One region of the Castellaniella sp. FW104-7C03 genome, then DNA from elsewhere that is predicted to be linked to it. Evidence: predicted binding sites of a transcription regulator. Region 1 holds the regulator's gene; each other region holds the start of a gene.
The links. The regulator sigma-54, encoded in region 1, starts transcription at its own class of promoters, with help from an activator protein. The targets are predictions, from matches to a motif close to TGGCANGNAANCTGCTTT.

Region 1 (7,260 bases):
AAGCTGTCCAAAGACGGCCTGACGGCTGCCGCCATCCACGGCAATAAAAGCCAGGCGGCCCGCACCAAGGCCCTGTCGGGATTCAAGGACGGTAAAGTCGCCGTACTGGTTGCCACCGATATCGCGGCGCGTGGCCTGGATATCGACCAACTGCCCCAGGTGGTGAACTTCGAACTGCCCAACGTGCCTGAAGATTACGTTCACCGAATTGGCCGTACAGGCCGGGCCGGAAGCACGGGTTCAGCGCTGTCGCTGGTGGATCAGTCCGAGGTCAAGCTGCTGCGCGCCATCGAACATCTCACCAAACAAACCATTGAACCCATCACCATCGAGGGCTGGAACCCGCGGGCGATGGTCACCTCCGACTCCGCCCCCGATGCCCGCGAACAACGCGCCTTGGCGCGTCTTGGCGATACCCGTGGCGGTGCGCGCAACGGCAGTGGCGGGCGCCACAGCGCCGGTGCGCGTGACGGCCGGCGCGATGGCCACCGCAGTGCCTCGTCCGACCGTCCAGGCACGGGCGAAGCCCGTCGCAGCGATGCACGCCGCACGGATGGCCGCGCACCCGCCGGCCGCACCAGCCGGGCCGGCGCTGCCCCTTCCACACAGCGGCGCGAGAGCCGCCCTCAGGCACCACGTGCGGGGGCGCTGCTAAACAAGCCCACGCACTAAACCACACCTGCCCATGAGCCTCAGCACCGAAGTCGCCCGCCGACGCACCTTCGCCATCATCTCCCACCCGGACGCGGGCAAGACCACGCTCACGGAAAAACTGCTGCTGTTTGCAGGTGCAATCCAGATCGCCGGCAGCGTGAAGGCCCGCAAGGCCAGACGTCATGCCGCCTCCGACTGGATGGAGATAGAAAAGCAACGGGGCATCTCGGTGGCGTCCTCGGTGATGCAGATGGAATACCGCGACTGCGTCATCAATCTGCTGGACACCCCGGGCCACCAGGACTTCTCTGAAGACACCTACCGGGTCCTCACCGCGGTGGATGCCGCGCTGATGGTGATCGATGCCGCCAACGGGGTGGAACCGCAAACCATCCGCCTGCTGCAGGTGTGCCGCGCGCGCAATACGCCCATCATCACCTTCATCAACAAGCTGGATCGCGAGGTGCGCGAGCCGCTGGAGCTGCTGTCGGAGATTGAAGGCCACCTGGGGATGGATGCCATCCCGTTTTCGTGGCCGGTGGGCATGGGCCGTCATTTTGGCGGGGTGTTCGACATCCGGCACAATCACATGCGGGTCTTCAAGCCGGGGGCCGAGCGCGATCAACACAACGACGAAACCATCCACGGACTGGATAACCCAATTCTCAAGCAACGCTTTGACGACGCCTACGACAAAGCCCGCGAAGAGATCGAACTGATCTCCGGTGCCGTCCCCGAGTTTGACCATGACGCCTTTTTGGCGGGCCGCCAGACTCCGGTGTTTTTTGGCTCGGCCATCAACAACTTTGGCGTACGCGAAGTACTGGACGCCCTGGTGGATTACGCACCCGCACCGGGCCCGCGCGCGGCACTCGAACGCGAAGTGGCACCGGATGAGGGCAAGTTCACCGGAGTCGTGTTCAAGGTACAGGCCAATATGGATCCGGCGCACCGCGACCGTGTGGCCTTTGTGCGCGTCAGCTCAGGGCATTTTCAGCGGGGCATGCGCCTGAAAGTTGCCCGCAATGGCAAGGAAATCCGCCCCAACAACGTAGTATCGTTTCTCTCGCAACGCCGCGAAATTGTGGAAGAAGCCTTTGCCGGTGACATCATCGGCATCCCCAACCACGGTATTTTGCAGCTGGGCGATGTCCTGACAGAAGGCGAGTCGCTCACTTTCACGGGCCTGCCTTTCTTTGCCCCCGAGCTCTTCCAGGCGGTAGAGGTCAAAGATCCCCTGCGCACCAAGCAACTGCGCACCGGCCTGACGCAATTGGGCGAAGAAGGTGCAATCCAGGTGTTCCGCCCCGAAGCCGCAGGCGGCGCCTTGCTGCTGGGCGCAGTGGGGCAACTGCAATTTGAAGTGGTGGCGCACCGTCTTAAAACCGAATACGGTGCCGATGCACGCCTGATGCCCTCGCGATTCAGTCTGGCCCGCTGGATCACCAGCAAGGATCCCAAAGCCCTGAAAAAGTTCATGGACGCCAACCATGCCAACATTGCTTACGACGTGGTGGATGCTGTTGCATTTTTAGCAACGTCCCCGGCACAGCTACGTGTGGCGCAGGAACGCTACCCGGAGATCGAGTTTCATGCCATGCGCGAGCATGCCGGACGGGTTTTTGGCAGCGGCGTCTGACGTGCCATCCGATACAATGGCAAGGTTCACAGCATCAACCGACGAAGGAACCCGTCCATGTCCTGGCGTCTGATTATTGCCACCCTGGTATTTGCCGCCGCCGCTTCGGCCTGGGGCGGGCTGCGGCTGGGCGATTGGCTCATCATCCACAGCCCAGCACAGGCACCCGCACCAAATCCCATAACTCAGGTGGCCGATGCAACGGTACTGGATGCCAATGGCAAGCCCTTTGTTGCTTCCGCCCCTCAGCCGTTGTCAGATGGCCGCCTAGGGGTACCCAACCAGCCGCCCCCGGTTGATTGGACAATACAAAACGCACCCCTGATAGACGCCAACCGCCCCATTGCACTAGCTACCACCACCATCAGCATGGACGAAGCCATTGCCCTGGCTGCACAGGGGCAAATGGATGACAGCGGCCTGCAAGGTATTGCCAACGCCGGGATTCTGGTCAATACCCAGCCGGTACAGCCTATCGACGTGCCGCCGCCTCCGGATGCGCCCGCCACCAACACCCTTCAGGGCAATCAAAGCTGGCAGGTGGCTTTTCAGGCGCAGCTTAAGGCTTGCGCTGATCTGGGCTTTTTCTCCCGGCCGTCGTGTGCCTGGGCAGCCCGCAACAAATACTGCGAAGCCAACCAGGCCTGGGGCAAGGCCAAAGACTGTCCCGCCCAACACTAAAGCCAGCGGGCAGCCAAGCCTCCGGGCAGGGCGTCATCACCCTGTTTGACGGCTTGTATCAGGCGCGTGGCAACAGCCCGCGCCCCGATTACACCTGCGACTGCAGGTAGTTGTGGATGCCCAGTTGCTCTACCAGACCCAGTTGCGTTTCCAGCCAGTCGATGTGCTCTTCGGTATCGTTCAGAATCACCTGAAACAGATCCCGCGACGTGTAGTCCTGCACGGATTCGCAATACTTCATGGCCTCTTTAACGGTGTCCTGGGCAGCGGATTCGAGTTTCAGATCACATGACAGGATTTCTGGCACGGTTTCGCCAATCAGCAACTTGTGCAAATCTTGGAGATTGGGCAAGCCATCGAGCATGAAAATACGCTGAATCAACAAATCCGCGTGCTTCATCTCGCCGATGGATTCATCGTATTCGTGCTGGCCCAGTTTTTCGTAGCCCCAATGCTTCAACATACGGGCATGCAAAAAATACTGGTTGATGGCAGAGAGCTCGTTTTTGAGCTGCTGATTGAGATATTTGATGACGGTCTTGTCGCCTTTCATGCTGGGCTCCTGGTGGACAGTGCCCGCATCGGTACGGGCACCGAACCATAGCCTAGCACGCTTGCCCCAAGCCGGCACGGTACAGTGCACCACCGGCACGTATACGGGCCATGTGGCGCAAGCAAACCCCTGGGCGATAAACCGCAGACGACGTCAGGCGACGCGCCGGATCTCGGTGCTATCCAGCATGGGCGCTGCAACCACCTGATCGGGTGTCACAGATACTGACGGCACTGTCACCGTGGCGTAGCGCCCACCCGGCAGGTAATCCGTAGCCGTTTGGGCACATTGGCCGCAGCAGGTCGCTACGCCCAGCGTGGCCTGCAGATCACCAAGATCTGCCGCCCCTTGGGCAATCGCCTCTTGTACCTGGCGCTCGCTGATCGCGTTGCATACACAAATATACATGCGAATCATTATCATCTGATTTTAAATTGATGGCAAGCACTTTTTGCCACAACCGTTTTTATCGTGCCTGTGCCTTGCGCACACTGGCCACCGGCACCCCCATGGCCTCACGGTATTTGGCCACCGTGCGGCGTGCCAGCACAAAGCCCTGCTCGGCCAACAAGGTGGCCAGCCGCATGTCCGACAGCGGCTTGTCGGCAGGCTCTGCCTCCAGCAGCGTCCGCATCACCGCCTGAATCGCTCGCGCCGAGGCGTCTTCGCCGGAGGTGGTTTGCAAGGCGGTGCCAAAAAAGTGCTTCAATTCGACAACGCCCCAGGGCGTTTGTGCATATTTCAGGCGGGTGGCTCGCGAAATCGTGGATTCATGAAGCTCAAGCGCCTGGGCAACCTCACGCAGCACCAGAGGCTTGATCGCGGACTCGCCATGCTCAAAGAACGGCTGTTGATGATCGACAATGAAATCGGCCACACGCAAAATGGTTTGCCCCCGCTGGCTCAGGTGCTGGAGCCATTGCCGGGCTTCGCGAACCTGCTCGCGCAGCCGCGTGCCCCCTGCTGCCTCCAGCTGCTGCGCCAGCTCGGGATCAATCCGCAGCGGGGTTTCGAGAGCCGGATTCAGGCTGGCTACCCAACGCGTACCCGCCCGGTAAAAGAAGATATCCGGCACCACATAGTAGGTGGCGTCGTTGTCCCAGGCGCTCAGGGGATGGGGGTCCAGTTGCAGCAGCACGTGGTGGGCGGCATCCAGATGCGCCCGATCACAAGCCAGCGCCTGACACAGGCGTGCCCAGCGGCCTGCGCCCAAGTCGGGCAGATGCTGGGTCAGGCGCAAGGCACAATCCAGCACCGGCGCAGGCCACTCGGCGGCTCGTGCACGCAGCTGCAATTGCAGGCATTCCGGCAAGCTGCGCGCTCCAACACCGACCGGGTCGAACGACTGCAGCAGACGCAGCGCCGCCTGCCACTCACTGTCATCCACCTGCCAGTCGGGCGGCAGCGCACCCGCATGGCTGGCAGGCTCGAACAGCAGGTAGCCATGCGCATCCAGCTCGCCGATCAGGACGGCAACCAGCGCCTGATCCCGCCCGCTTGCCTGCGTCGTGCGCAATTGTTGCAATAAATGATCAGTGAGGCTCTGCGGGGCGGGTGATTCCGGGATATCATCCGTGACAGCCTGGCGCACAGGCTGCACCCAATGACGCTCCAGCATCTCGGCCTGCGCAGACGAATCACCCGGGGCAGGTGCCTCAGACGCCGGATACGGGATCTCCCGGCTTGGCTCGGTGTACTCCAGTACGGGGTTATCCGCCACCGCCTGCGCGATTTCCTGTTCCAGTTCCTGGGTCGAGCACTGCAGCAGCTTCAGACCCTGGCGCAGTTGCAGGGTCAGCGTCAATTGCTGGTGCTGGCCGAGCTCCAGGGAAGCTTGCGTACGCATACTCAACTCATCAAAGCCATGACACAGGAACCATACCAAACCCCCAATCGACAAGACGCCAGCCTGCTGCGGCACATTGTGCTGAAGCTGACGGCCACCGCCAAGATAGCATCTGCCGCCCTGGTGGTGCTGGTGGCATTGGTCTGGTATCAGCTGCTTAACCGCCTGCTGGCGTTTGGAAACGGCGTTGATTATGCCGGAAACCATCTGGTAGGGGCAGAAGCCACGGCTTTGTTGCAGCGTTACAACCCGTACTTCTGGGTTGCACTGGTTATTTTATGCACGATCATCGTAGCCTGGGTGGTGTACCAGGTGGTGCGCGGCATTCTTGCACGGTCACGTCAAAAGTGGGTAGACAACGCTTCGTTTCAGCAGCTCGAACAGCAATTGTCAGCCCCCGCCCTGGAGGTTCTGCTGTGGGCCTGGCAGGCGCGCGACGAGCCCCTGCGCGTCGGCGACCTCCAACTGGCCCGGCAAGAAATCCATGCGGGCCGATCCCAACGGCTGCAACAAGCCGCACGACAGCTGGCCACCCTCGAAGACGCTCGCCAGCGCAACAGTTAAGCAACGGTATGGCGGCCTTTGGCCGCACAAACCTTGCGCAACCACAAAAAATGTGTTTGACTTACACACTATGAACACTTCACGCGCACCCATCTTCTCTTTGCCGCAGGCCTCTGCCGGCAACGGGCTGCGCGCGCGCCAGGCTGCACCTGCAGCCTTTGCGCTTCCCCTGTCGGGCCTACTACTTCTAGCGATCGGTTGCCGGGCCTAGCGCCGCGTGGCAGTTCGGCAACCAGTTCGCCACATCTTCGCCATCCCGCGATTTTTTTGCATCCGTGATCCGGACGCACTTCCCTGACAGGTTACCGACATGATTCAAAATCCCGCCTCCAAATACGTCCCGTTTGCGCCGTTTACGCGCGACTACGCCGAGCGCACCTGGCCCAGCCACCGCATCACCACGCCCCCCATCTGGATGAGCACCGACTTGCGTGACGGCAACCAGGCCCTGATCGAACCCATGAGCGTCGATCGCAAGCTGCGGTTCTTCGACCAACTGGTCAAGATCGGCTTCAAGGAAATCGAAGTGGGTTTCCCCTCGGCATCGCAAACCGACTTTGATTTTGTCCGCAAGCTGGTAGACGAGAACCGCATCCCCGACGACGTCACCATCATTGGCCTTACCCAGGCCCGCGAAGACCTGATCGAACGCACTGTACAAGCCCTGGCTGGCGCCCGGCATGCCATCGTGCACATGTACAACGCCTGTGCACCTGCTTTTCGCAAGATTGTCTTCAAAATGAGCCGCGACGAAGTTCGCGAGATCGCTGTCCAGGGCACACGCGCCGTCAAGGCAGCCGTCAGCCATCATCCTGAAACCCACTGGCGCTACGAGTACTCACCCGAGGTCTTCAGCACCACCGAGCCCGATTTCGCGCTCGAGGTATGCGACGCCGTGGTGGCCACCTGGCAACCCACGGTACAAGACCGCATCATCCTTAATCTGCCGGCCACCATCGAGGCCACTACGCCCAATCTGTATGCCGACCAGATCGAATGGATGCACCGCAACCTCAAGCAGCGCGACACCATTGTCCTGAGCGTGCATCCGCACAACGACCGCGGCACTGCTGTGGCCGCCGCCGAGTTTGCCGTGATGGCCGGCGCCGACCGTATCGAAGGTTGCCTGTTTGGCAATGGCGAGCGCACCGGCAACGTTGATCTGGTGACATTGGCCCTGAACCTGTACACCCAGGGGGTCCATCCGGGGCTGGACTTCTCGGATATCGACGGTGTGCGCCGTTGCGTCGAAGACTGCAATCAATTGCCGGTGCACCCGCGTCACCCGTACGTGGGCGATCTGGTGTTTACCGCCTTCTCGGG
Region 2 (7,260 bases), on a different contig from region 1:
CCAACGGCATATCGCCGATCTCATCCAGAAACAGGGTGCCTTCGTGCGCCTGGCGCAGCAGGCCACGGGCGCCTTCACGCCGCGCACCCGTAAAAGCGCCTGGCTCGTAGCCAAAGAGCTCGGATTCGATCAGGTGCTCGGGTAAGGCGGCGCAATTGACGGCCACGAATGTCCCCGCATGATACTGGCTTCGGGCGTGAATATGCCGTGCCATCACTTCCTTGCCCGTACCGGTTTCGCCATGCAACAAGACGGCCAACTGGCTGTCGACGGCGCGAACCGCTTGCGCAAGCAACGGACGGCTGATGGTATCGGGCTCCGGAAGCGCGTCTGCCGACCGCTGCAAGGCAACTGGTTTGGCCGGCCGCTGTCTGAAGAGGTGACCTGGTTGGATGCCAGACAGCAGACGCCCGGAGAGCATCAGGCCATCGTGGCGATGCAATAAGGTGCCGCCGGAATGCAAGTCACCCTCTATCCATTGGGCACATGGCGTGCCCAGCAGCCGCCAGTCGGTGCCCAGGACATACAGGGCGGCTTCATTGGCACCCGCGATGCACTGCTTATCGTCCAGCAGCAAGATGGCGGTTGACTTGCCTCGGGTGTGTGGCTCGCCCACGTGAAACTCAAGCCGCTGCAACGGGCTCTCAAGCATCATCAGGTTGCTGATGCCGGTAGCAAGCTGCTGCACCAAGGCCAAGGCATAGCCACACAGTACGTTGGCTGGGCTGGAAAGGTCGAGGACACCAAGGATGCTGCCGGTGGCCGAGAGGATGGGGGCCGCATGACAACTGAGTACCTGATTACGGGCAAGAAAATGCTCTGTGCCGTGAATGCGGACGGCACGACCATCGTACAGCGCTGTGCCGATCGCATTTGTGCCGCGCTGGGACTCGGCCCAATTGACGCCAGGCCGCAGGGCAACACGCTGCGCCTTATCGAGAAAATTGGGATTGCCCTGCTCGTGCAGGATGAGGCCATCAGGTGCTGCCAGGATCGCAATGCCATTGTTGGCCTGCGCCAGTGCACCCAATGCGCCCAGGCTGGATTCTGCGTGCCGCAGCAAGGCCTGATTGGCTTCGATCTGAAAGGTGAGATCCGCCCGCGACAATGGGTTGGGATCAGCCAGCAGATACGGATCGAGCTTGGCGCAGCGTGCCCAGGATCGATGGATTAAAGAGGACGCATCAATCTGGGCGCCTGCGGCGAGGGTAAGCGGCATTGAATGCGGCATGACTGTCTCTCCATCCGAGCCTGTGCCGACAACGGTGCAGAATGCAACACGCACGTCGCACAAACCACGGGCAAGTGTCGCAAAATGCGACAGTTCGCTGTTTTTAAACGTATTTTTAAACCAGTATGCCATTGCAACGGCCATAAGAAAAGCTTGGATCCAAAGATGGGAAAACCATAGCGGCCTCCTCTATCGTGGAGGGGAACCACACGTCATGCCGAAGGCGGCCAGACCCGGGCGACGAGCACCTGACGGGCATGTTGGCATCAATATTGCTTGGTACTCCATAAGCATCAACACAGATGCCCTGATGAATCGGCATTTGCCTCAACGATGCCATTACCCAAGGAGACAGCAATGAACATGACCGACCTGAAGCATTTCGGGATAGACCTGGACTTTCCCTATAAGAAGCATTACGAGAACTACATCGGCGGGCGCTGGGTGGCACCTGTCAGCAAACAGTATTTCGACAATCTATCGCCCATCACCGGGCAAGTGTTCTGCGAGGTACCCAGATCCGGGGCCGACGACATCGAGCTGGCCCTGGACGCCGCTCACGCAGCGCGCAAGGCCTGGGGCGAAACCTCGGTGGCTGACCGTGCCGGAGTGCTATTGCGCATGGCCGACCGCATGGAACAGAACCTGGGCCTGCTGGCCGCAGCGGAAACCATCGACAATGGCAAGCCCATCCGTGAAACCCTGAACGCCGATATCCCCCTGGCCATCGACCACCTGCGCTATTTTGCCGGCTGCATCCGCGCCCAGGAAGGCGGGATCTCCGAGATCGACAAGAACACGGTGGCCTATCACTTCCATGAGCCCATGGGCGTAGTGGGACAGATCATCCCCTGGAACTTCCCACTGCTGATGGCCGCCTGGAAGCTTGGCCCCGCCCTAGCTGCCGGTAACTGCGTGGTGCTCAAGCCAGCCGAGCAAACCCCGGCATCGATCCTGGTATTGATGGAGCTGGTGGGTGATCTGCTGCCCCCGGGCGTACTCAATATCGTCAACGGCTTTGGCAAGGAAGCCGGGCAGGCGCTGGCAACCAGCAAACGCATCAACAAGATTGCCTTTACAGGCTCTACCCCCACGGGCCAACACATCCTGCACGCAGCGGCCGACAACCTGATCCCCAGCACAGTAGAGTTGGGTGGCAAGAGCCCGAACATCTTCTTTGCCAGCGTCATGGATCAGGACGACGCATTTTTTGACAAGACACTGGAAGGCTTCAGTATGTTTGCCCTGAACCAGGGCGAGATCTGCACCTGCCCCTCGCGTATTCTGGTGCAGGAATCCATTTACGAACGCTTTATCGAACGGGCAGTCAAGCGAGTGAAAGCCATGAAGACCGGTCACCCGCTGGAAGCATCCACCATGCTGGGCGCCCAGGTGTCTCAGGCACAAATGAACAAGATCCTGGGCTATATCGATATCGGACGCGATGAAGGCGCGCAATGCCTGACAGGCGGCAGCCGCAACGTACCAGGCGCCGGTCTCGACGAGGGCTTTTACGTCAAGCCCACCCTGCTCTTTGGCAACAACAGCATGCGGATCTTTCAAGAGGAGATCTTCGGCCCCGTCGCCTCGGTGACAACCTTTAAAGACGAGGACGAAGCCATCGCGATCGCGAACGACACGTACTACGGCCTGGGGGCGGGAGTCTGGTCGCGCGATGGCTCGCAGGCCTATCGCGTAGGCCGCGAAGTACAGGCCGGACGAGTCTGGACGAACTGCTACAACCTCTACCCCGCCCACGCGGCCTTTGGCGGCTACAAACAATCCGGCATTGGGCGCGAAACCCACAAAATGGCGCTGGGCGCCTACCAGCAAACCAAATGCCTGCTGGTAAGCTATGACCCGAACGCATTGGGTTTCTTCTAACGTCTATGACAATTCAGGCCCGCTAAAGCCCGGGCCTCGCAACGTCAGGCGCGCAAGGGCTTACAGACAAAAACCTGTAAGCCCTTGTTGCCGCGGGCGGGTGCAGCATCACGCAAACTCACCACCCAAAGCCCCTTTGGCAGCGATCAGGGCGGTAATAAAAGCAGCAGCAGCTGGCGACGGCGCCTTTCTTTTGGCCGTAATCAGGCCCAGTTGACGATTAAGATCGGTACTGGCCACGGGCCGGTGCTCAAGATCAGCGCAGGGCGCCGCCGACACGGTGGAAAGCGGCAAAATCGCCACCCCCAGCCCCGCCCGAACCATCCCGATGGCGGTTGATAGATACGCCACCTCACAGACAACCTCGACATCCAAACCAGCGACTTCCAACGCGCGATGCAGCACCTCGCGAACGCTGGTGCCCTGGCCGGTGAGCACATGAGGATACCGGGCAAGTTTCTCCAGCGTTGGGCGCCGAGTGACCTCCAAAGGATGGCCCGCCGGGAAAAAGACGTGCATCCGGTCTTCAAGCAAAGCCTGAAATTGCAAGGCACGATCACGACTCACCCATGGGCCCAGGCCCAGATCGGCTTCTTCGTCCCGCACCAGGGCCTGCAATCGGGTGGCAGGGACATCGGCAATACGGATTTCGATGCCTGGGTGCCGGGCATGAAACGTTCGGATCAAACCCGGCAACCAGGCTGCCGCAATTGAGGGCAATGCAGCGATTGTCAGCCGGCCGCGCTGCAGCCCGGCCAGATCGTGTGCCTGCTCGACCGCGCTCTGGAACTCATCCAGAATTCTTTGCAAAGGCACAATCATATTGCGGCCGGCCGGAGTCAAGGTAACGCGACGGCGGTCCCGGTCGAAGAGCTTGACACCCAACTCTTCTTCGAGCTGCCGGATCTGCACGGTGAGTGCCGGCTGTGACACATGCAGCGTGGTTGCCGCCTGGGTGAAGCTACCCGATTGTGCCGCCTGCAAAAACGCACGAATGTGCCGGAATCCTTGTTTCATTCGATTTTCAAATTACTGAGATACAGAAATTTCAATTCTATTATTAAACAACCCGACCTAAGATGAATCTTCATGCCGCCAAGAATCTATAACAGGCATTGCAGGAGACAACCTTGTATCTGATCGGAAGTGGCGCTGGTTTTTCCGGCGATCGAACCGATGCCGCTCAGGCTGTGGTGGCATCCATCATTGCGTCAGGTCATCCGGGCGCCGTGATCTTTGAGACGCTCGGCGAGCGCACGCTGGCACTGGGGCAAGTGGCCAAGCGCAGCAATAAAGACAAAGGCTACGAGCCTTTACTGGCAGACATCGTCACGCCCATTTTGGCAGATTGCTTGCGTGCGGGCATAGCCATCGTCGGCAACTTTGGCGCGGCCAACCCGCAGGCGGCGGCACGCCTGATCCAGCAGATCGCCCGGGATCAAGGATTCACAGACACCAGGATCGCCGTGATCACGGGCGACGACCTCCTCGACGGGCTCGATCTCACAGGCCTGGAAATCTGGGAGGGCGACACTGCACTGCACAGTGACACCGGGCAGATCGTCTCTGCCAATGTTTACATTGGCGCCCGCTCGATTGCCGACGCCCTGCGCGCCGGCGCCCAGATTGTGGTGGCCGGGCGGGTCGCCGATCCAGCCTTGGTGGTGGGCCCGGCCATGGCTCACTACGGGTGGGCCTGGGATGATTGGGATCGCCTGGCCCAGGCCACGCTGGCCGGCCACCTGCTGGAATGCGGGGCACAAGTAACCGGCGGCTACTTTGCAGATCCCGGTTACAAGGATGTCCCCTCCCCGGCCACCATAGGCTACCCCATTGCGGAAATCCAGGCCGATGCCTCGTTTGTCATCACCAAGGCGGGGAATACCGGCGGGCTGGTCGACCTGCGCACCGTCAAAGAACAGATTCTCTACGAGATCCACGATCCTGCCGCCTACCTGACTCCTGATGTTGTACTGGACATCACAGACGTCACCCTCGAGCCAACCAGCCCCAACCGGGTGGCCGTTCGCGGTGCACACGGCCAGCCTCGTCCGGACACCCTGAAAATGACCGTCGGCTTCACAGGCGACTGGCTGGGCGAAGGAGAAATCTCATATGCGGGCCCCAACGCGATGGCCCGGGCCCGGCTTGCCGCCGAGATCCTTGAAGCACGCCTGCACAACAAGGGCCTGGATGTGCGCCGGCGTTTTGACCTGATTGGTGCGGTCAGCGTGTTTGACAGCGAAGACGGAGCCCTCAGGCAGCAGGCATGCCCGCCGTTTTCAGAAGACATCCGGATGCGGCTTGCGGTCAGTGCGGACACAAAGCACGCGGTTGAGCTGGCGCTGCAAGAAGTATCAGCCCTCTATTGCACCGGCCCGGCAGGCGGTGGCGGCATCCGCACACGAACCCAGAACCGGATCCGCACGGTGTCCTACCTGGTACCGCGCACCAAAGTACACACCAGCCATTATTTTTTGGCGGAGGCCTGAGAGATGCCTAAAACCTTGACGCCATTACACCAGCTTGCCCATGCTCGCGCGGGTGACAAAGGCAATCGTCTGAACATCAGCCTGATTGCCTACAGCCCCGAGATCTGGCCAACGCTGGTAGAGGAAGTCACAGACACTTGCGTGGCCCAGCTGTTTGCAACACGTGGCGTCACGCGCGTGCAACGCTTTCTGCTGCCAAACCTGCACGCCATGAACTTCGTGCTGGACGATGTCCTGGAGGGTGGCGTCAATGGCAGCCTCAACCTCGACACCCATGGCAAGACGCTTTCATTCTGTTTGCTAAGCCACCAGATCTTTGCGCCTGAACACATTCGGGGGGTGCCAGAACCCCGCTGAACCCGCATTGTTCTGGCTGTTGGATCCGCCATTCTTCACTGCCATTGTGGCTACATAATCACAGGAGACATGTCATGAAAGAAACCCACTCTATCCGCCGCCGCACCCTATTAAAAACTGGCGCCGCAGCTGTTTCACTGGGTATGTTCCCTCTGGTCGCAAGTGCCCAGAAAAAGCGGCTGCTGATCGGCACCACTTCATCTTCATCCAGCCAATACGGCTACTTCGTCGCGGTTTCGCAGCTGCTCAACCAGAAAGTCCCCACCCTCGATACTTCGGTAACCGAAACCGGTGCCACGATGGACAACCTGCGCCGCATGGCACGCAATCAGGTGGATTTCGGCCTGGTAACCACAAACGTGATGTATAACGCCAACGCAGGCACCGGCGCCTTCGAGGGCAAGCCTCAAGCCGCACGCCTGCTCTGGATCTACTCGATTGCGCCGCAAAACGTGGTGGTGCGTAAAGATGCCGGCGTCGAAAACCTCCAGGGCCTGAACGGAAAAAAATTCAATACGGGCCTGAAGGGTTCGGCAACAGAAAAAACCGCAGATTCCGTGCTGGCTTTGCTGGGTGTCAAGCCGGAGGTGGTGCGCGGATCCACCGGCGAGATCGTGGATGCGGTCAAGGATAATCGCGTCATCGGCTACGTGAAATCCGGCGCCGGCCTGAAGCTGGATGCCTCTTCACAAGAAATCGCTGCCTTCACACCCATCAATGTGCTTAGCCTGTCTTCGGCCGAACACGACAAAATCGCCCAGGCGATGCCCGAGTTGTCTTTGGTTGACGTACCCGCCGACGAAGCATCGGGTGTGGGTGCCTACACCACCTGGGGCTTTGGCCTGGGTGTTGCGGCAGCCGCCAGCATGAACGAAGAGACGGCCTACAAGATTGTCAAGGCGATCTGCGAGGATAAAACCAAGCAGGCCGCCGCCCTGGCCGACGTGGCAGGCGCAGACATCGCAGCAATGACGCTTAAATATGCATCCTCGCCCCTGCACCCGGGTGCAGTTCGTTACTTCAAAGAACTCGGGCTCGACGTGCCCGCCAAACTGATCGGTTAATCGGGCGTTTCATCCGCCAGGAGAGCAAACCAATGGATACTCTGCGCACCCGAAGTGCCTCGCTGCTAACGCTAGTACTCAGCCTTTTTGTCTTGTGGACAGCAGCATTCGGAGCGCAGAGCTCTCTGGTACAACGCTCGCTTTTTCTGGCACTTGTCATCCTGGTCGCCCTGCTGAAATTTCCCTTGTTCAAGGATTCCCGGTGGCGCCCACTCGGGCAACTGCTGGATAT
Region 3 (7,260 bases), on a different contig from region 1:
CGCGGCGACCGCGGTAGCCTTTGGCGGCTTTAAGAACTTTTTTATGGCGTGCACGAGCTGTGACGCCGCGTTTGACGCGAGGCATTAGGTATCTCCGATCAGGCGAAAGGCAACATCGCCTTTACGGAGGCGATATTTGTTTCATGGACAGCAGCCGAACCACGCAGCTGACGCTTATTTTTCGTGGTTTTCTTTGTCAGGATATGACGTTTGAAAGCTTGGCCGCGCTTGATGGAACCACTGCCGCGCACCTTAAAGCGCTTGGACGCGCCTTTTTTGCTCTTCATTTTGGGCATGACGATTACTCTGTTGACTTTGCGAATTCAGGTGGCCCGACACATCGAGGCACTTGTCCAACCCGGTATCCGCAATCTGCTGAAAACCCGCCATGCGCAACGTGCACGAACGGGCTTGTTTTCCATAACTGAAACATGGAAAAGCTGTTGATTATAGAATGATTTACTGAGTTTTGTCTAACCCGGCGCCTGTCTGCGCTTGTTCAAGTGCCTGCACACGGGACTCGAGTGCTTGCACGCGATCAAGGGCACGCGCAAGGAGATCCGTTTGCACGTCGAATTCTTCGCGCGTGATGAGATCCATACGTGTAAAGGTTTGTGCCATCAGCGCTTTCATGTTGCGCTCGATGTCGGCCGCCGGTGTCTTGGCCAGCATGTCGGACACATTTTTTTGAAAGTCGTCCAGCCATTGATTGGGAGCGATCATGAGGGTCCTCCTGCAGGTAAAACGTTTATTTTAACGGCTTACGCACCGACATCATCTGATGAGGGGCGAAATTGCACCGCCTGTGCCACGTGCTCCAATCGAGGTTGCTCAAGCCCATCCAGGTCGGCCAGGGTACGGGCCACTCGCAAAGCCCGCTGACTCGCCCGCGCAGACCAGCCCAGACGATGGATAGCCTCTGCCAGCAATGCGCGGGCCGCGTCATCCAGTTGAACATTGGCCAGCAGGCCAGTTGCCCCAAGCTGGGCATTAAGGCAATCCTGACGTTGCAACTGCCGCCGGCGGGCCGCCAATACACGTACCCGAACTGCTTCCGAAGACTCTCCAGCCGGTAGCTCGTGCCAGGCTTTCTCGGCGGCCAGCGTCACATGCAAATCGATCCGGTCGAGCAAGGGGCCCGACACCTGAGCACGATACTTCAGGATGCGCTCCTGAGGACAGCGGCACACACGCCGAGGATGACCGTACCAACCACACGGACACGGATTCATGGCAGCCAGAAGCTGAAATCGAGCTGGAAAGCGGTAACTGCCTGCAGCCCGCGCCACTGTTACCGAGCCTGTTTCCAGGGGTTCGCGCAAGGCTTCCAGTGCCCGGCGATCAAACTCGGGAAGCTCATCCAAAAACAGCACACCATGATGTGCCAGACTGATTTCTCCCGGGCGGGGATGTGCACCACCTCCCACCAACGCAGCTGTGGACGCCCCATGATGTGGGGCCCTGAAGGGGGGCGCGGCGCTCAGGCCTTGCTGTATGGATACCAGCCCCTGAACCGCCGCGACCTCCAGTGCCTGCGTTTGGGTAAGCGGCGGCAGCAAGCCGGGCAAACGCTGCGCCAACATGCTTTTGCCCACGCCTGGCGGCCCACAGAACAGCACACTGTGGCCGCCAGCGGCGGCGATTTCCAGGGCCTGGCGTGCCAGCGCCTGGCCGCGCACTTCGCTCATGCAGGCCAACTGCCCGGAAGCAAGCGGCAAAGCAGCAGGCGGCGCAACCGATAGCGGTTGCCGGCCGGCCATATGCGCCACAACCTCTTCCAGACTTTGGGCCTGAAGTACACACAGACCGGGTACCAGAGCTGCAATACCCGCAGCAGGCGGAGCAAGGATCAGAACCGCTTCATGATCTTCGCGCGCAAGCGCCAGGGCAATGGCCAGCGCCGCCCGTTCGGCCATCAGCGCGCCGGTCAGGGACAGCTCACCCGCCAAGACATAGTGCGACATCTCTGTGGTACCCGAGGGTGGCCGGTCGATCTGGCCGGAAGCCAACAGAATCCCCACTGCAATCGGGAGGTCGAAGCGGCCAGAGTCTTTGGGCAAATCTGCCGGTGCCAGATTGACGGTAATCCGGCCGGATGGAAACTCAAAGCCGCAGCTAAGGATGGCAGATCGAACCCGGTCCCGGCTTTCTCGAACGCCGGCGCCAGGCAAACCCACAATCGAAAAAGCAGGCAGGCCACAGCCTACATGCACCTCTACCTGGACAGGCCTGGCCTGAAGCCCAAACATGGCCCGACCGGCCAGCACAGCAAGCGACATTGCTCATCTCTCCCCATCCTTATCATTGCCCCAAACTATACGGGCCCCAGCCACCGCCGGGCATTGGAACAGGCTCATTCTGTCCTGCACCAAACGGGTGCACACCCCCTTCTCCCTGCACCATCGCGAGGCATATTGCGCCTTGCAAAAATGCGCAAATTGCACCTTTCCAGAGCGCGTGCCCCTACCCCAACACTCGCAAGTTCACGACATATCCAACACGGCAATGTGTTGGCACGCCTTTTGCTGTGTAGGCACTGCCAGATAAACAAGGAAGACTCATGAAACTCATCACCGCCATCATCAAACCCTTCAAGCTGGACGAGGTATACGCCGCCCTGACAGCAGCCGGGATTCAGGGCATGACAGTGACCGAAGCTCGCGGCTTCGGAAGGCAGAAAGGTCACACAGAGCTCTATAGAGGCGCTGAATATCAGGTCAGCTTTTTACCCAAATTGCAGATTCAGATCGCTGTGTCTGACGAACAGCTTGAACTGACGATTGAATGCGTGTGCCAGGCAGCACGCACCGGCAAGATTGGTGACGGCAAAATTTTTGTCACGCCCCTTGAACACGCTGTACGGATTCGCACGGGTGAAGCCGGCGAATCTGTCCTTTGAACCATACCGGAACCTGTAAAAATGGATAAAAGCGATGTTGTCTGGGTACTGGTAAGTACCCTTCTGGTCTGGCTGATGTGCGTCCCCGGCCTGGCGCTGTTCTACGGTGGGCTGGCCCGCGGACGCCATGTGCTGTCGGTAATGAGCCAAACACTGGGGGCCTGCGCACTAGCCATGGTGCTCTGGTTTGTTTACGGCTACTCACTGGCCTTTGCACCGGGCTCGGGCATCCTGGGCGGTCTGACACATCTGGGTCTGGCCGGGCTCTATGTCCAGGGCGCAAGCACCACCCTGCCCCTGAGCGGCACTATTCCCGAGCTGCTGTTTGCACTGTTTCAGGGTGCATTTGCAGCAATCACCTGCGGACTGATTACGGGCAGTATCGCCGAGCGTACCCGCTTTGGCGCCATGATGCTGTTTACCGGCATCTGGTTCACACTCGCCTACCTGCCCATTGCCCACATGGTCTGGGCACCCAATGGCTGGTTGCATCTGCGTGGCGCACTCGACTTCGCAGGTGGCACCGTTGTGCACATCAGCGCAGGCACCGCAGGTCTGGTTGCTGCCCATCTGGTGGGCCCCCGCCAAGGTTATGGCCGCCAGGCGATGCCTCCCCACAATCTTCCTTTCAACCTGACTGGTGCCGCACTGCTCTGGATCGGCTGGTTTGGCTTTAATGGCGGATCGGCACTTGCTGCCAACGAGCAAGCCGTGCTTGCCGTGGTCAATACGATGATGGCAGCCGTCTGCGGTGTGCTGGTCTGGCTACTGATCGAACGTGTCTTAAGAGGCAAGGCATCTTTGCTGGGAGCCGTCTCGGGTGCGATTGCCGGCCTGGTCGGCATCACCCCGGCCGCCGGGCTGGTTGCACCCAGCGGTGCCCTGGTGATCGGCGCCCTGGCGGCCTGGGCGGCCTTCTATGGCGTCAACGGACTCAAGCGCCTCCTGGGCGTTGACGATGCCTTTGATGTCTTTGGCATCCACGCAGTGGGCGGCATCGTCGGCGCCCTGCTGACCGGCATATTCCAGTCGAGCAGTTTGGGGGGAGCAGGCCCCGCCGGCGTCCTGTCCATACTGTGGCAGACATGGCTGCAGACAGAAGCGGTTGTTATCAGCATCATTTGGGCTGGCGTTGTGGCCGCACTGGCTGTATTTGTGGCCAACGGCCTGATCGGTTTGCGGGCATCCGCCGACCAGGAAAGTGTCGGTATGGATCAAAGCGATCACGGAGAGAACGCTTACCCCATGGCCTAGCGACGCGCTCCGCGGCAAATCTTCATGTTCACGAAAAAAGGACGCTTGAGCGCCCTTTTTTCGTTGACTATCCTCTGGCCACACATAATGGCCAAGCAGGCTTATTTGCTGCTGTCAGTGCCGCTACCCACGGCGCCCTGAATCGCCCCATCAGCCTTTTCAGCACCTTCCTTGATTGCATCACGGGCGTCGGTGGCAGCCTCACCCATCTTGTCGCCGAGTTCCTCTGCCTTGGTCTTCGCATCCTCGCCAGACTGCTTGATCTGCTCTTCCAACGTAGGCTTATCAGTCTGGGAGGAGGAATCCTGGGACGACTGAGGCGTCGTAGAGGGTTCTTGAGTGGCTGGCGGCACAGGGGCTGGCGTAGGGGCTGTGGACGGAACCGGCGCAGCCGGGGGTGCTGCGGGTTCGTCACTCTTGGAGCAAGCCGCCAGCAGGCCCATTGAAGCGACGACTGCGGCCATGGTAAGCGTTTTGCGCATTGTATTCATGATCTTCCCTTTTCCAGTTTCCATCGACGGAATTTTTTTAAAGACCGGACTGTAACAGCCGGGCTAGTTACAATTCTATCGACCTTGGATAAAGGGTAAACCCTGACATGTAAACAGCCATTGCAGGCAGCGCCAGGCAAAACACGGGTTTTAATTTGGACGCCCAAGGGAAAAACGCAGCAAGTGGGCACACAGGCGGCTCTGGCGCAGCCAACAACTGGACACAAAAGACCCGATGCAAACACCGGACAAATAAGGCCATAGAAAGAAATTCAGGCTGACAAGGTACTTAGATCGATGCGCGCCGCTCGATTCAGTGCAGAGGCCACCTTGACGCGCAAAGCATTGGAATGCGCCTTGCGAATCTCTTTTTTGACGTCCAGCAACTGCTGCGGGTGCATGGAGAAACCGGTCAGCCCCAAGCCCAGCAGCATACGCGTCACCCGCACGTCACCGGCCATCTCGCCGCAGACGGACACAGGCTTGCCAACGCGCTCGCCTGCATTGATCGTGTGCGCAATAAGCCGCAAGACGGCCGGGTGCATGGGGTCGTACAGCGATGACACATCCTTGTCGCCCCGATCAATGGCCAACACATACTGGATGAGATCGTTGGTGCCAATCGAAAGAAAGTCGAGCGTCTCCGCAAAGGGCTCGATGGCAATGGCCATCGCAGGGATCTCGACCATGGCACCCAGTTGCACCCTGGTTTCGTGGGAGATTCCTGCGTCACTCAGCTCTTCGGCTGCACGCGCCAACGCGCGCCGCACAGCCACGACTTCGTGCATATGCGACACCATGGGGATCAGCACCCGCACCGGACCATGCACCGCTGCCCGCAGCAGTGCGCGCAACTGAATGTTGAAGAGCTCCGGGTTGGCCAGACAATAGCGAATGGCACGCAATCCCAGGGCGGGATTGGTCGCGACCGTTGCCTCGCCATCCAATGTCTTATCAGCGCCGATATCAAGCGTACGGATGGTCACCGGCCGACCGCCCATTGCCCGTACTACCGATGCATAGGCAGCATATTGCTCATCTTCGTCGGGCAACTCGGCTCGTCCCATAAAGAGGAACTCGCTGCGAAACAGACCAATACCTTCGGCACCTGCCGCCAATGCATCGGCAGCTTCTTCGGGCAGCTCTATATTGGCTTCCATTCGCACCTGTACGCCGTCAAGTGTTATGGCCGGTGCGAAACGCAAGGCTTTGAGTTCGTCGCGCTCGCGCAAGAATGCCGCTTGCCGCTCTTGGTACTCGCGCAAAATGCTCGGGGAGGGATTGACCAGCACCATCCCGTTGACGCCATCGACGATCAGGACATCGCCATCGCGCACCAAAGCGCGCACTGTTCCCATTCCCACCACGGCCGGCACGTTCATGCTGCGCGCAACAATGGCGGTGTGCGAAGTTGCGCCACCCAGATCGGTAAGAAAGGCACCAAACTTGCCACCACGCAGTCGCATCATGTCTGGCGGCGAAATATCGCGCGCCACGACAATCAGGCTGCCATCAATATCCACACCGTCCAGGTTGGGCAGCCACGATGCGGTGCCCGACAGTACCCTGAGCACGCGCTCGATCACTTGCCGGACATCGGCACCGCGTTCGCGCAGGTAGGCGTCTTCCACCTGGGCAAATTGTTCTGCCAGCGATTGCCCCTGCGTGGTAAGCGCCCATTCGGCGTTGTACTGGCGCTCGTCGATCAGTTGACAGACTGACTGCACCAGCATGGGATCCTGCAACAACATGGCATGCACAGAAAGCAGCACACCCAGCTCACGAGGCGCGTCTGGTGGCAGCATGTCCACCATCTGCTGCAGCTCCTGGACTGCACTGTCTACGGCCGCACACAGCCGATTTTTTTCGGCGGCGATGTCTTCGTCGGCTATTCGGTAGTGAGCGACTTCGAGCGCGGCGGCGCTCATGACAACTGCGCGGCCAATGGCATAGCCACGCACAACGCCCTGCCCATACAAACAGAGTGTCGAGGACAGCTCGGAATCTGGTTCTGAGCCACTCATGGGCAAACCCGGCCTGTCATCCTGCCGATGATCATTCGGCCTCTCCAAACTTGCCCTCGAACAAAGCCCGGATATCCTTGAGCGCCTGCTGCTCATCGGCGCCACTGGCATCAATACGCACGGTAACTCCAAGCCCGGCGGCCAGCATCATGACACCCATGATGCTTTTTGCATTGACTCGTTGCGCGCCACGCGAAATAAATACGTCGCTGACGAAGCGGCCTGCCAACTGGGTAAGCTTTGCCGCCGCACGCGCGTGCAGGCCAAGTTTATTGGAAATCACCAGATCCATTGATGGCATGGGCAAAACTCCTAACTAGCAGTCGGGAGGGGGATCTGCGTTGACTATCCCGCGTAACGCCCCCTGTCGCACGCGTTCGCTGAGGGATTCCGGGTTGTCCTGCTGGTCGGTCAAGGCTTTGAGAACCATGCAGGCGTTCGTGCCCGTCAATAGATGAATGATATAGCCTTCTTCGAGTGCCTGGCGTAGCGCCTGGGCCGCAATATTGAAAGGCGTTGCGCCGTAGAGGTCGCTGAGCAACAAGATGGGCTGATCCACCTCACCGGTACGAATCCAGGCCAACAGGCGATC
Region 4 (7,260 bases), on a different contig from region 1:
CGCCCCACCCAGGCCCAACCAGACGCTTTTGGTCGGTGGCGTGACACGACACACAACCCAGGCTATTTACCAGCTGCTTGCCAACAAGCACCGGATCCTGTGCAGCATCCACGGCAGGTGCCTGGGCAGATGTGCCAGAGACAGGGCCTGTGGCAGCCTGGGCCTGAGCGGCCAATGCCACTGCAGGTAAGCGGCGATCAGGATTGGGCTTGGGCGGCCAGCCCTCGGTGTTTAAGGCAGAGGTGTATTTGAAGAAGGCAATCAGCTGGGTGATTTCGGTGGCGCTAAGCGGCAGGTTTGGCATCAGTGTGTGCTGCCCGCCACGCTGGTGGATCCGCTCGACGGCACCCGGATAGCGTTTCAGGTAGTCGGTGATTTCTGCCGTCCCCGCATCCTTTTGCACCATGGCATTTTGAAGCTGGACCTTGACTGCAGCCTCAGTGGGCCAGCCCCCGGCAGAGGGTAAAAATGCACTGAGCCAGGCGGGGCCCGCGTCTTCGTAGATATTGGTTAGATCCGGCGCGAAATAAGCACCGTTGCCAACGATGGTGTGGCACCCCATGCAGTTGTATGCCTGGAACACCCGTTTACCCATCACCGCGTCGGCGTCGCCATAATAGGTGTTGTTGGGAATTGCCTGTTTGTGAGAGGGCACAAACGACCAGACAGACAGCAGTAAAAATACAATCAGCATCAGGGCAAGTACTGCAAGCGCCACATGACGTTTGGCCCCTTCGCGGCAATCGGTTCCGTTGGCGCAGCTCATGATTGGCCCTCCTTGGAGGAATCTGCCTGACGCGTGAGGGCATCATGCTGAAAAAGCGTACGCAGACAGCCTAAAAACACGTAAAAAACATAAACAGCCAAGACAAACCCCAGCACCATGTAGACTCGCCACATGCTAGGGGATTCGGCCCAATAACTGAAACTGCGCCAGTATGGCCAAGACAGCAGCACACTGACCAGACCAGCAAGGGCAGACAAGACCACGTCAATGAGGCGCTGCGCCATGTAGTTCTCCCAAGTAGGTTGAGCGGCAGACTCAGTCTAGGGAGCAGCACCGCAGCGCGGGTGGATATCCTTACTCACGTATCGAAAACCAATCGTTTCTAATAGTTGTCGTCTTGATACGGACGTTGCATACAGGGCTTTAGCTGAGCGTAAATCATTGCCAAAGCAAGGGGCCGGCAGCAGCCTTGCTGAAAGGCTCTCGGATATATGTTGGAATTTCCTTAACCTGCATCAATAATTACATGAAACAGGGACTTTCCATGAGCGGTACCAACTCAACCCCACCAAGGGCGGGAGCAGTCTGTGCTACTCGATATTTTGCGCCTGCTCACGCATCTGCTCAATCAGCAGTTTGAGGTCGATGGCCGCCTCGGTAACCGTCAACGCAGCGGCCTTTGATCCAAGGGTATTGGCTTCGCGGTTCATCTCCTGAAACAGAAAGTCCAACCGCTTGCCACTCCCCCTGCTGGCAGAGGTGTGTCGGCCGTGCAGGATGTCGCGCAGTTCTTGTAAATGCGATTGCAGACGGGTGAGTTCTTCGGCCACATCTACCCGCAGACCAAACAGACTGGCCTCCTGGGCGATACGGGCTGTGAGTTCTGCCCCACTGATGGCTTCAAAACCTTCGGGGCTCGCTGCCAGCAAGGCATCACGCAGACGTTGTGCCACGCGTGCCTGATGCTGGCGCACAAACTCGGGGAGTTCGGCCTCAACCCGCTTGACCAGCACGTCCACTTCATCGGCCATTTGCAGCATGGCCTGGGCCAACCGGGCTCCTTCGCGCTCGCGGGCAGCCTGAAACTCTTGCAGCGCCTGAGCGCACGCCTGATCGCTCAGCGTTTGCCAAACATCCGGATCCAGCCCCAAACGGGCCACGCCTTCACGCGGCAGCTCTGCCAGTGAGGGCGCTGCGAGATCGGGAATATAGCGACGGGCAAACTCTAGTTGCTTGGCCAACACCTGCACAGCCGCCTCATCGATGGGGCGTGGGGCATCGGTGGCATTGGCGCTATAGCTAAGCCGGATTTCGATCTTGCCCCGCAATGCAGTACGACTCACTGCGTCGCGAATTGAGCCTTCTGCAAAGCGGAGGTCTTCTGGAATCCGGAGATTGAGATCCAGAAAGCGGTTATTGACACTGCGGATTTCAACCGATAGGGCACCAGGTGCGGACTCCAGGCGGCTGGCTCCATAGGCCGTCATACTACGAATCATCTGCGTGCCTTTCTGATTCTCTACAATAAAGAACATATTGTAGTCTGGCTCATGATCCTGGAAATTCTCACATGTCCTCCACACCCGCTGTCGTACCTGCCTCCCGTTCTGCCAACCGCGCACCTGACGCCCTGCGCCCTGTGCAACTGATCACCGGGTATACGCGCCACGCTGAAGGCTCGGTACTGGCCTGCATGGGCGAGACACGCGTACTGTGCACCGCCAGCGTGCTCGACAAAGTACCGCCTTTCCTCAGGGGAAAAGGGCAGGGCTGGGTAACCGCAGAATACGGCATGCTGCCCCGTGCCACCCATACCCGGGGCGACCGCGAAGCAGCCAGAGGCAAGCAAAGCGGCCGTACACAAGAGATCCAGCGCCTCATTGGCCGCAGTTTGCGCGCAGTCTTTGATCTTGCCGCCCTGGGCGAGCGCACCCTGCAGCTGGATTGTGACGTACTGCAGGCAGATGGTGGTACGCGCTGCGCCAGCATTACCGGTGCCTGGTTGGCAGCCGCCTTGGCCATCAAGGGCCTCAAGGCACAAGGGCTGGTATCAGGCGAGCCACTTATCGGGCAGGTTGGGGCTGTGTCCGTTGGCCTGGTCAACAAAGTACCCATGCTCGATCTTGATTACGTCGAGGATTCCGGCTGCGACACGGACATGAACGTCGTCATGACAGACACAGGGGGGTTCGTCGAAGTGCAGGGAACAGGCGAAGGCGGCAGCTTCCAGCGCAAAGAGCTCAATACACTGCTCGACCTCGCCGACCACGGCATTCGTCAGCTTATTTTGGCGCAGCAGCAGGCACTGGAGGCCGCGCAATGAGCCGTGTTGTTCTGGCATCCAACAACCCTGGCAAACTGAAAGAATTCTCCCTCAGCCTGACGGCTGCAGGCATCGAAATGGTGCCACAGGGCGAACTCGGCGTCAGCGAGGCTGAAGAACCCTTTGACACCTTTGTCGAAAACGCGCTGGCCAAGGCGCGACACGCCAGTCGTATCACAGGGTTGCCGGCACTGGCCGATGACTCCGGCCTTTGTGTCTCCGCTCTGGGGGGGGCTCCGGGGGTACATTCGGCACGCTATGCCATGGCCGCTGACGGCAGCCGCTCCGACGCTGCCAACAACGCGCACCTGATCGCCGAGATGGCAGGCCACACCGACGCCCGCGCCGCTTACGTGGCCGTACTGGTCTATCTGCGTAGCGCACTAGACCCACGCCCCATCGTGGTAGAAGGCATCTGGGCCGGCGAAGTGCTCTCCGCACCGCGCGGGCACAACGGCTTTGGCTACGATCCCTTATTCTATTTGCCCGATCTGGGCATGACTGCCGCCGAGCTGCCGCTCGAACAAAAGACCATGCTCAGTCACCGCGCACGGGCACTTCGGGCGCTGCTGCAAGCCTTGCGGGGCGAATCCTTCAACTCAAAATCCTGAGCACACCTGGCCATGAAGAAACTGGTACCTGTTCCGCAAGAAGAAGAACACGACGGCCGCCCTGGCGTCAGGGGCCGCCCGGGCCTGGTGGCCTTGCCACCGTTGTCCATCTACATTCACGTGCCCTGGTGCGTGCACAAGTGCCCGTACTGCGATTTCAACTCCCACGAACGAAAGGGCGGAGAAATCCCCGAGCGCGAATACCTGCAAGCCTTGCAGGCAGATCTCGAGCAAGCGCTACCAGATGTCTGGGGCCGGCAGGTATCCACTGTCTTTTTTGGCGGTGGCACACCAAGCCTGCTGTCTGCCGACGCCATCGATCAGATCATCGGCCTGCTGCGTGCCACACTCAGCTTGCCCCCCGACACCGAGATCACACTGGAAGCCAATCCCGGTACCGCGGAGGCTGCCCGGTTCCAGGGGTATGCACAAGCCGGCGTCAACCGGATCTCTCTGGGTATTCAAAGCTTCAATGATGACAAGCTCCGGCGCTTGGGGCGCATCCACGATGCCGCCCAGGCGCGTGCGGCCATCGAAATGGCTCAACGCGCCGTCAATCGCGTCAACCTCGACCTCATGTTTGCACTGCCGCAACAAACGCTTGCCGAATGCGAGCGCGACATCCAGGAAGCCCTGTCATATGACACAGGCCATTTGTCGCTCTACCATCTGACGCTTGAGCCCAATACTGTTTTTGCCAAGTATCCGCCACCGGTACCTGGTGACGAGCTCAGCGCCACCATGCAGGATCGCGTGGCCGAACTCGCACGAGCCGCGGGCTTTAATCGCTACGAGGTTTCCGCCTATGCCCGCCCCGGAGAGATCTGTCAGCACAACCTCAATTACTGGCAATTTGGTGATTACCTTGGCATTGGGCCCGGGGCACATTCCAAGATTTCATTTCAAAACCGGATCATCCGCCAGGCGCGTGCCCGGATGCCAGATGCATGGATGCGTCTCGCGGAGGCGCGCACGGGGAAACACATTGTCGAAGAGCGCACGCTCAAACACGAAGATCTGGGCTTTGAGTTCATGCTCAACGCATTGCGGCTCCGTGAAGGTGTCGAGGGTGGTTTGTTTATCGAGCGCACGGGCTTGTCATTAATGTCGCTTCTGCCGGACATGCGCCGCGCAGCCGAGCGCGGTCTGCTAGAGCCAGGGCTTAACCGTATCCAGGCCACCCCGCAAGGCTGGCGCTTCCTGAACGATCTCCAAATGGAGTTCCTGCACTAAGTCTTTGCGCTTCGCTGCACAACCCTGCAACAAAATGGAGCATGAATAGTTATGCGATGCACCATTTTGGTGCCAAAATACATTTTCTTGGCATGCAATGCACTCATTCGCTGCAGGACATGCCCGTTTTTAGCGGTGTCAGGGTTGAAGCAATACCTGGCATGAAGCTTGCTTGTAGGTTTTGGTACTGGCACCACAAGCTGCCGTGTATTTTTCAAGACAATATCTTTTTCCCATTTGGCCCAGGAGCCCGTATGTCTACCCCTGAAAACGTCGTCCACATGATCTCAGAACGCGAGGTTGCGTTTGTAGATTTCCGGTTCACCGATACCATGGGCCGGGAGCATCACCTTACGGTACCCGCCGGCCTGGTTGACGAAGATCGCATGGAGGCCGGCGTGGCCTTCGACGGTTCGTCCTTGCCAGGCTGGAAGGGCATCGAGGCATCCGACATGCTTCTGATCCCCGACGCGACAACTGCCCGTATGGATCCGTTTCGCGAAGAAAACACACTGATTCTTACCTGCGATGTGGTCGAACCCTCCGATCTCAAAGGATACGACCGCGACCCGCGCTCCCTCGCTCGTCGCGCCGAAGCCTATCTGAAATCCAGCGGCCTGGGCGATACGGCCTATTTTGGCCCCGAGCCCGAGTTCTTTGTGTTCGACGGCGTCAGCTGGAACGCCGATATGTCGGGCAGTTTTGTCAAAATTCATTCCAACGAAGGCGCCTGGTCCAACGCAGATGACGCCAACGGCACCAATCTGGGCTACCGGCCTGCCATCAAAGGCGGTTACGTACCCGTGTCCCCGATCGATTCATTTGCAGATATCCGCTCCGAGATGTGCCTGCTGATGGAACAAATGGGTGTGCCGGTCGAAGTCCATCACCACGAAGTCGCCAACTGCGGCCAGCTCGAAATCGGCACGCGGTTCTCCACACTGGTTCAGCGCGCCGACTGGACGCAAACCATGAAATACGTGATCCGTAATGTGGCCCACGTTTACGGCAAAACAGCCACCTTCATGCCCAAGCCCGTGGTGGGAGATAACGGCTCCGGCATGCACGTACACCAATCCATCTGGAAAGACGGCCAAAACCTGTTTGCAGGCAACGGCTACGGTGGGCTGTCCGAGTTCGCACTGTACTACATTGGCGGCATCATTCATCATGCCAAGGCGCTCAACGCAATCACCAATCCGGGCACCAACTCATACAAGCGTCTGGTGCCTCACTATGAGGCCCCCGTCAAGCTGGCTTACTCAGCCCGCAATCGCTCGGCATCCATTCGCATTCCCTATGTCAGCAATCCCAAGGCACGGCGTGTGGAAGCCCGCTTCCCCGACCCTCTTGCCAACCCTTACCTGGCCTTCTCGGCCCTGATGATGGCAGGCCTGGATGGGGTGCAAAACAAGATTCACCCCGGCGACCCAGCAGACAAAAACCTCTACGACCTGCCGCCCGAAGAAGACGCCAAGATCCCGACGGTCTGCTCTTCACTTGAGCAAGCCCTCGAGGCTCTCGATCGTGACCGGGATTTCCTCACGCGAGGTGGTGTATTCAGCAACGACCTGCTGGACGCCTACCTTGATCTTAAAGAGTCCGAGCTCAACCGTCTGCGCGTCACCCCGCATCCTGTTGAATTCGACCTTTACTACACTTTATAAGCAGGGCATCTTGGATACGCCCGGGCTCGACTGGCTGCAGACAGCAGTGCTGCTGCTGGATGAGTCCGGGAAAATCATCTGGATCAACAGCGCCTGCGAGGATCTACTGGGCTTGTCTGCCCGCCAGCTGACGGGTCAATTGGCAGCCCCCATTCTCAAGAGCTTCCCGCATGTTCTAAAAACATCTGCTCCTGGGCAGCCCTGGGCAAGCATTATCGAGATCCCGGTGCACCAGGCAGGCCAACTGGATGACCAGCAACAGGCGCTGGCCGAACGGGCGGCTCAAAGAGAGACCATGCGCAATCTTGCACATGAAATCCGTAACCCGCTGGCTGGTTTGCGGGCTGCCGCCCAGCTGCTGGACATCGAACTCCCCGACCCAGGACTGAAGGACTACACCCGGGTCATCATCCAGGAAGCGGATCGCCTGGCAGATCTCGTCACCCGCTTGGTCTCACCGCAACACCAGGTGCTCGACCGCCAATACTTCAATATTCATGAAATCTGCGAACGCGCATTGGCACTGGCTGGCCTGGAGTTCGGCAGTGCCCTGAAAATCACCCGGGATTACGACGCCTCATTGCCAGAACTGCTGGGTGACCGAAACCAGTTGATGCAGGCCATCTTGAATATTGTACGCAATGGCGCACAGGCAGCCTCAGAGTCGCCTGATACACCAACACCCACGATTGGCATCCG

Region 2: a site for sigma-54 is predicted at 1,493-1,510, ahead of exaC (acetaldehyde dehydrogenase ExaC). Genes of this name have one in related genera too.
Region 3: a site for sigma-54 is predicted at 2,512-2,529, ahead of ABS758_RS12625 (P-II family nitrogen regulator). Genes of this name have one in related genera too.
Region 4: a site for sigma-54 is predicted at 5,052-5,069, ahead of glnA (type I glutamate--ammonia ligase). Genes of this name have one in related genera too.

What each region holds. Positions count from the first base shown of each region.
Region 1 is NZ_JBELOK010000003.1:180,846-188,105, forward strand. Features, by position in the region: gene ABS758_RS04845 (DEAD/DEAH box helicase) at 1-672, shown strand, start outside; gene ABS758_RS04850 (peptide chain release factor 3) at 686-2,293, shown strand; gene ABS758_RS04855 (hypothetical protein) at 2,351-2,974, shown strand; gene bfr (bacterioferritin) at 3,063-3,527, opposite strand; gene ABS758_RS04865 ((2Fe-2S)-binding protein) at 3,681-3,935, opposite strand; gene rpoN (RNA polymerase factor sigma-54) at 3,994-5,373, opposite strand; gene ABS758_RS04875 (hypothetical protein) at 5,392-5,937, shown strand; gene leuA (2-isopropylmalate synthase) at 6,248-7,260, shown strand, end outside.
Region 2 is NZ_JBELOK010000011.1:17,688-24,947, forward strand. Features, by position in the region: gene ABS758_RS12945 (sigma-54-dependent Fis family transcriptional regulator) at 1-1,231, opposite strand, end outside; gene exaC (acetaldehyde dehydrogenase ExaC) at 1,589-3,115, shown strand; gene ABS758_RS12955 (LysR family transcriptional regulator) at 3,224-4,132, opposite strand; gene ABS758_RS12960 (acyclic terpene utilization AtuA family protein) at 4,246-5,607, shown strand; gene ABS758_RS12965 (AtuA-related protein) at 5,611-5,964, shown strand; gene ABS758_RS12970 (TAXI family TRAP transporter solute-binding subunit) at 6,039-7,028, shown strand; gene ABS758_RS12975 (TRAP transporter permease) at 7,061-7,260, shown strand, end outside.
Region 3 is NZ_JBELOK010000010.1:95,179-102,438, reverse strand. Features, by position in the region: gene rplT (50S ribosomal protein L20) at 1-85, opposite strand, end outside; gene rpmI (50S ribosomal protein L35) at 99-296, opposite strand; gene ABS758_RS12635 (accessory factor UbiK family protein) at 460-723, opposite strand; gene ABS758_RS12630 (YifB family Mg chelatase-like AAA ATPase) at 762-2,279, opposite strand; gene ABS758_RS12625 (P-II family nitrogen regulator) at 2,561-2,899, shown strand; gene ABS758_RS12620 (ammonium transporter) at 2,921-4,153, shown strand; gene ABS758_RS12615 (hypothetical protein) at 4,255-4,644, opposite strand; gene ptsP (phosphoenolpyruvate--protein phosphotransferase) at 4,917-6,668, opposite strand; gene ABS758_RS12605 (HPr family phosphocarrier protein) at 6,700-6,969, opposite strand; gene ABS758_RS12600 (PTS sugar transporter subunit IIA) at 6,985-7,260, opposite strand, start outside.
Region 4 is NZ_JBELOK010000009.1:150,986-158,245, forward strand. Features, by position in the region: gene ABS758_RS12110 (c-type cytochrome) at 1-766, opposite strand, end outside; gene ABS758_RS12115 (hypothetical protein) at 763-1,011, opposite strand; gene ABS758_RS12120 (YicC/YloC family endoribonuclease) at 1,318-2,226, opposite strand; gene rph (ribonuclease PH) at 2,298-3,050, shown strand; gene rdgB (RdgB/HAM1 family non-canonical purine NTP pyrophosphatase) at 3,047-3,661, shown strand; gene hemW (radical SAM family heme chaperone HemW) at 3,674-4,894, shown strand; gene glnA (type I glutamate--ammonia ligase) at 5,149-6,561, shown strand; gene glnL (nitrogen regulation protein NR(II)) at 6,572-7,260, shown strand, end outside.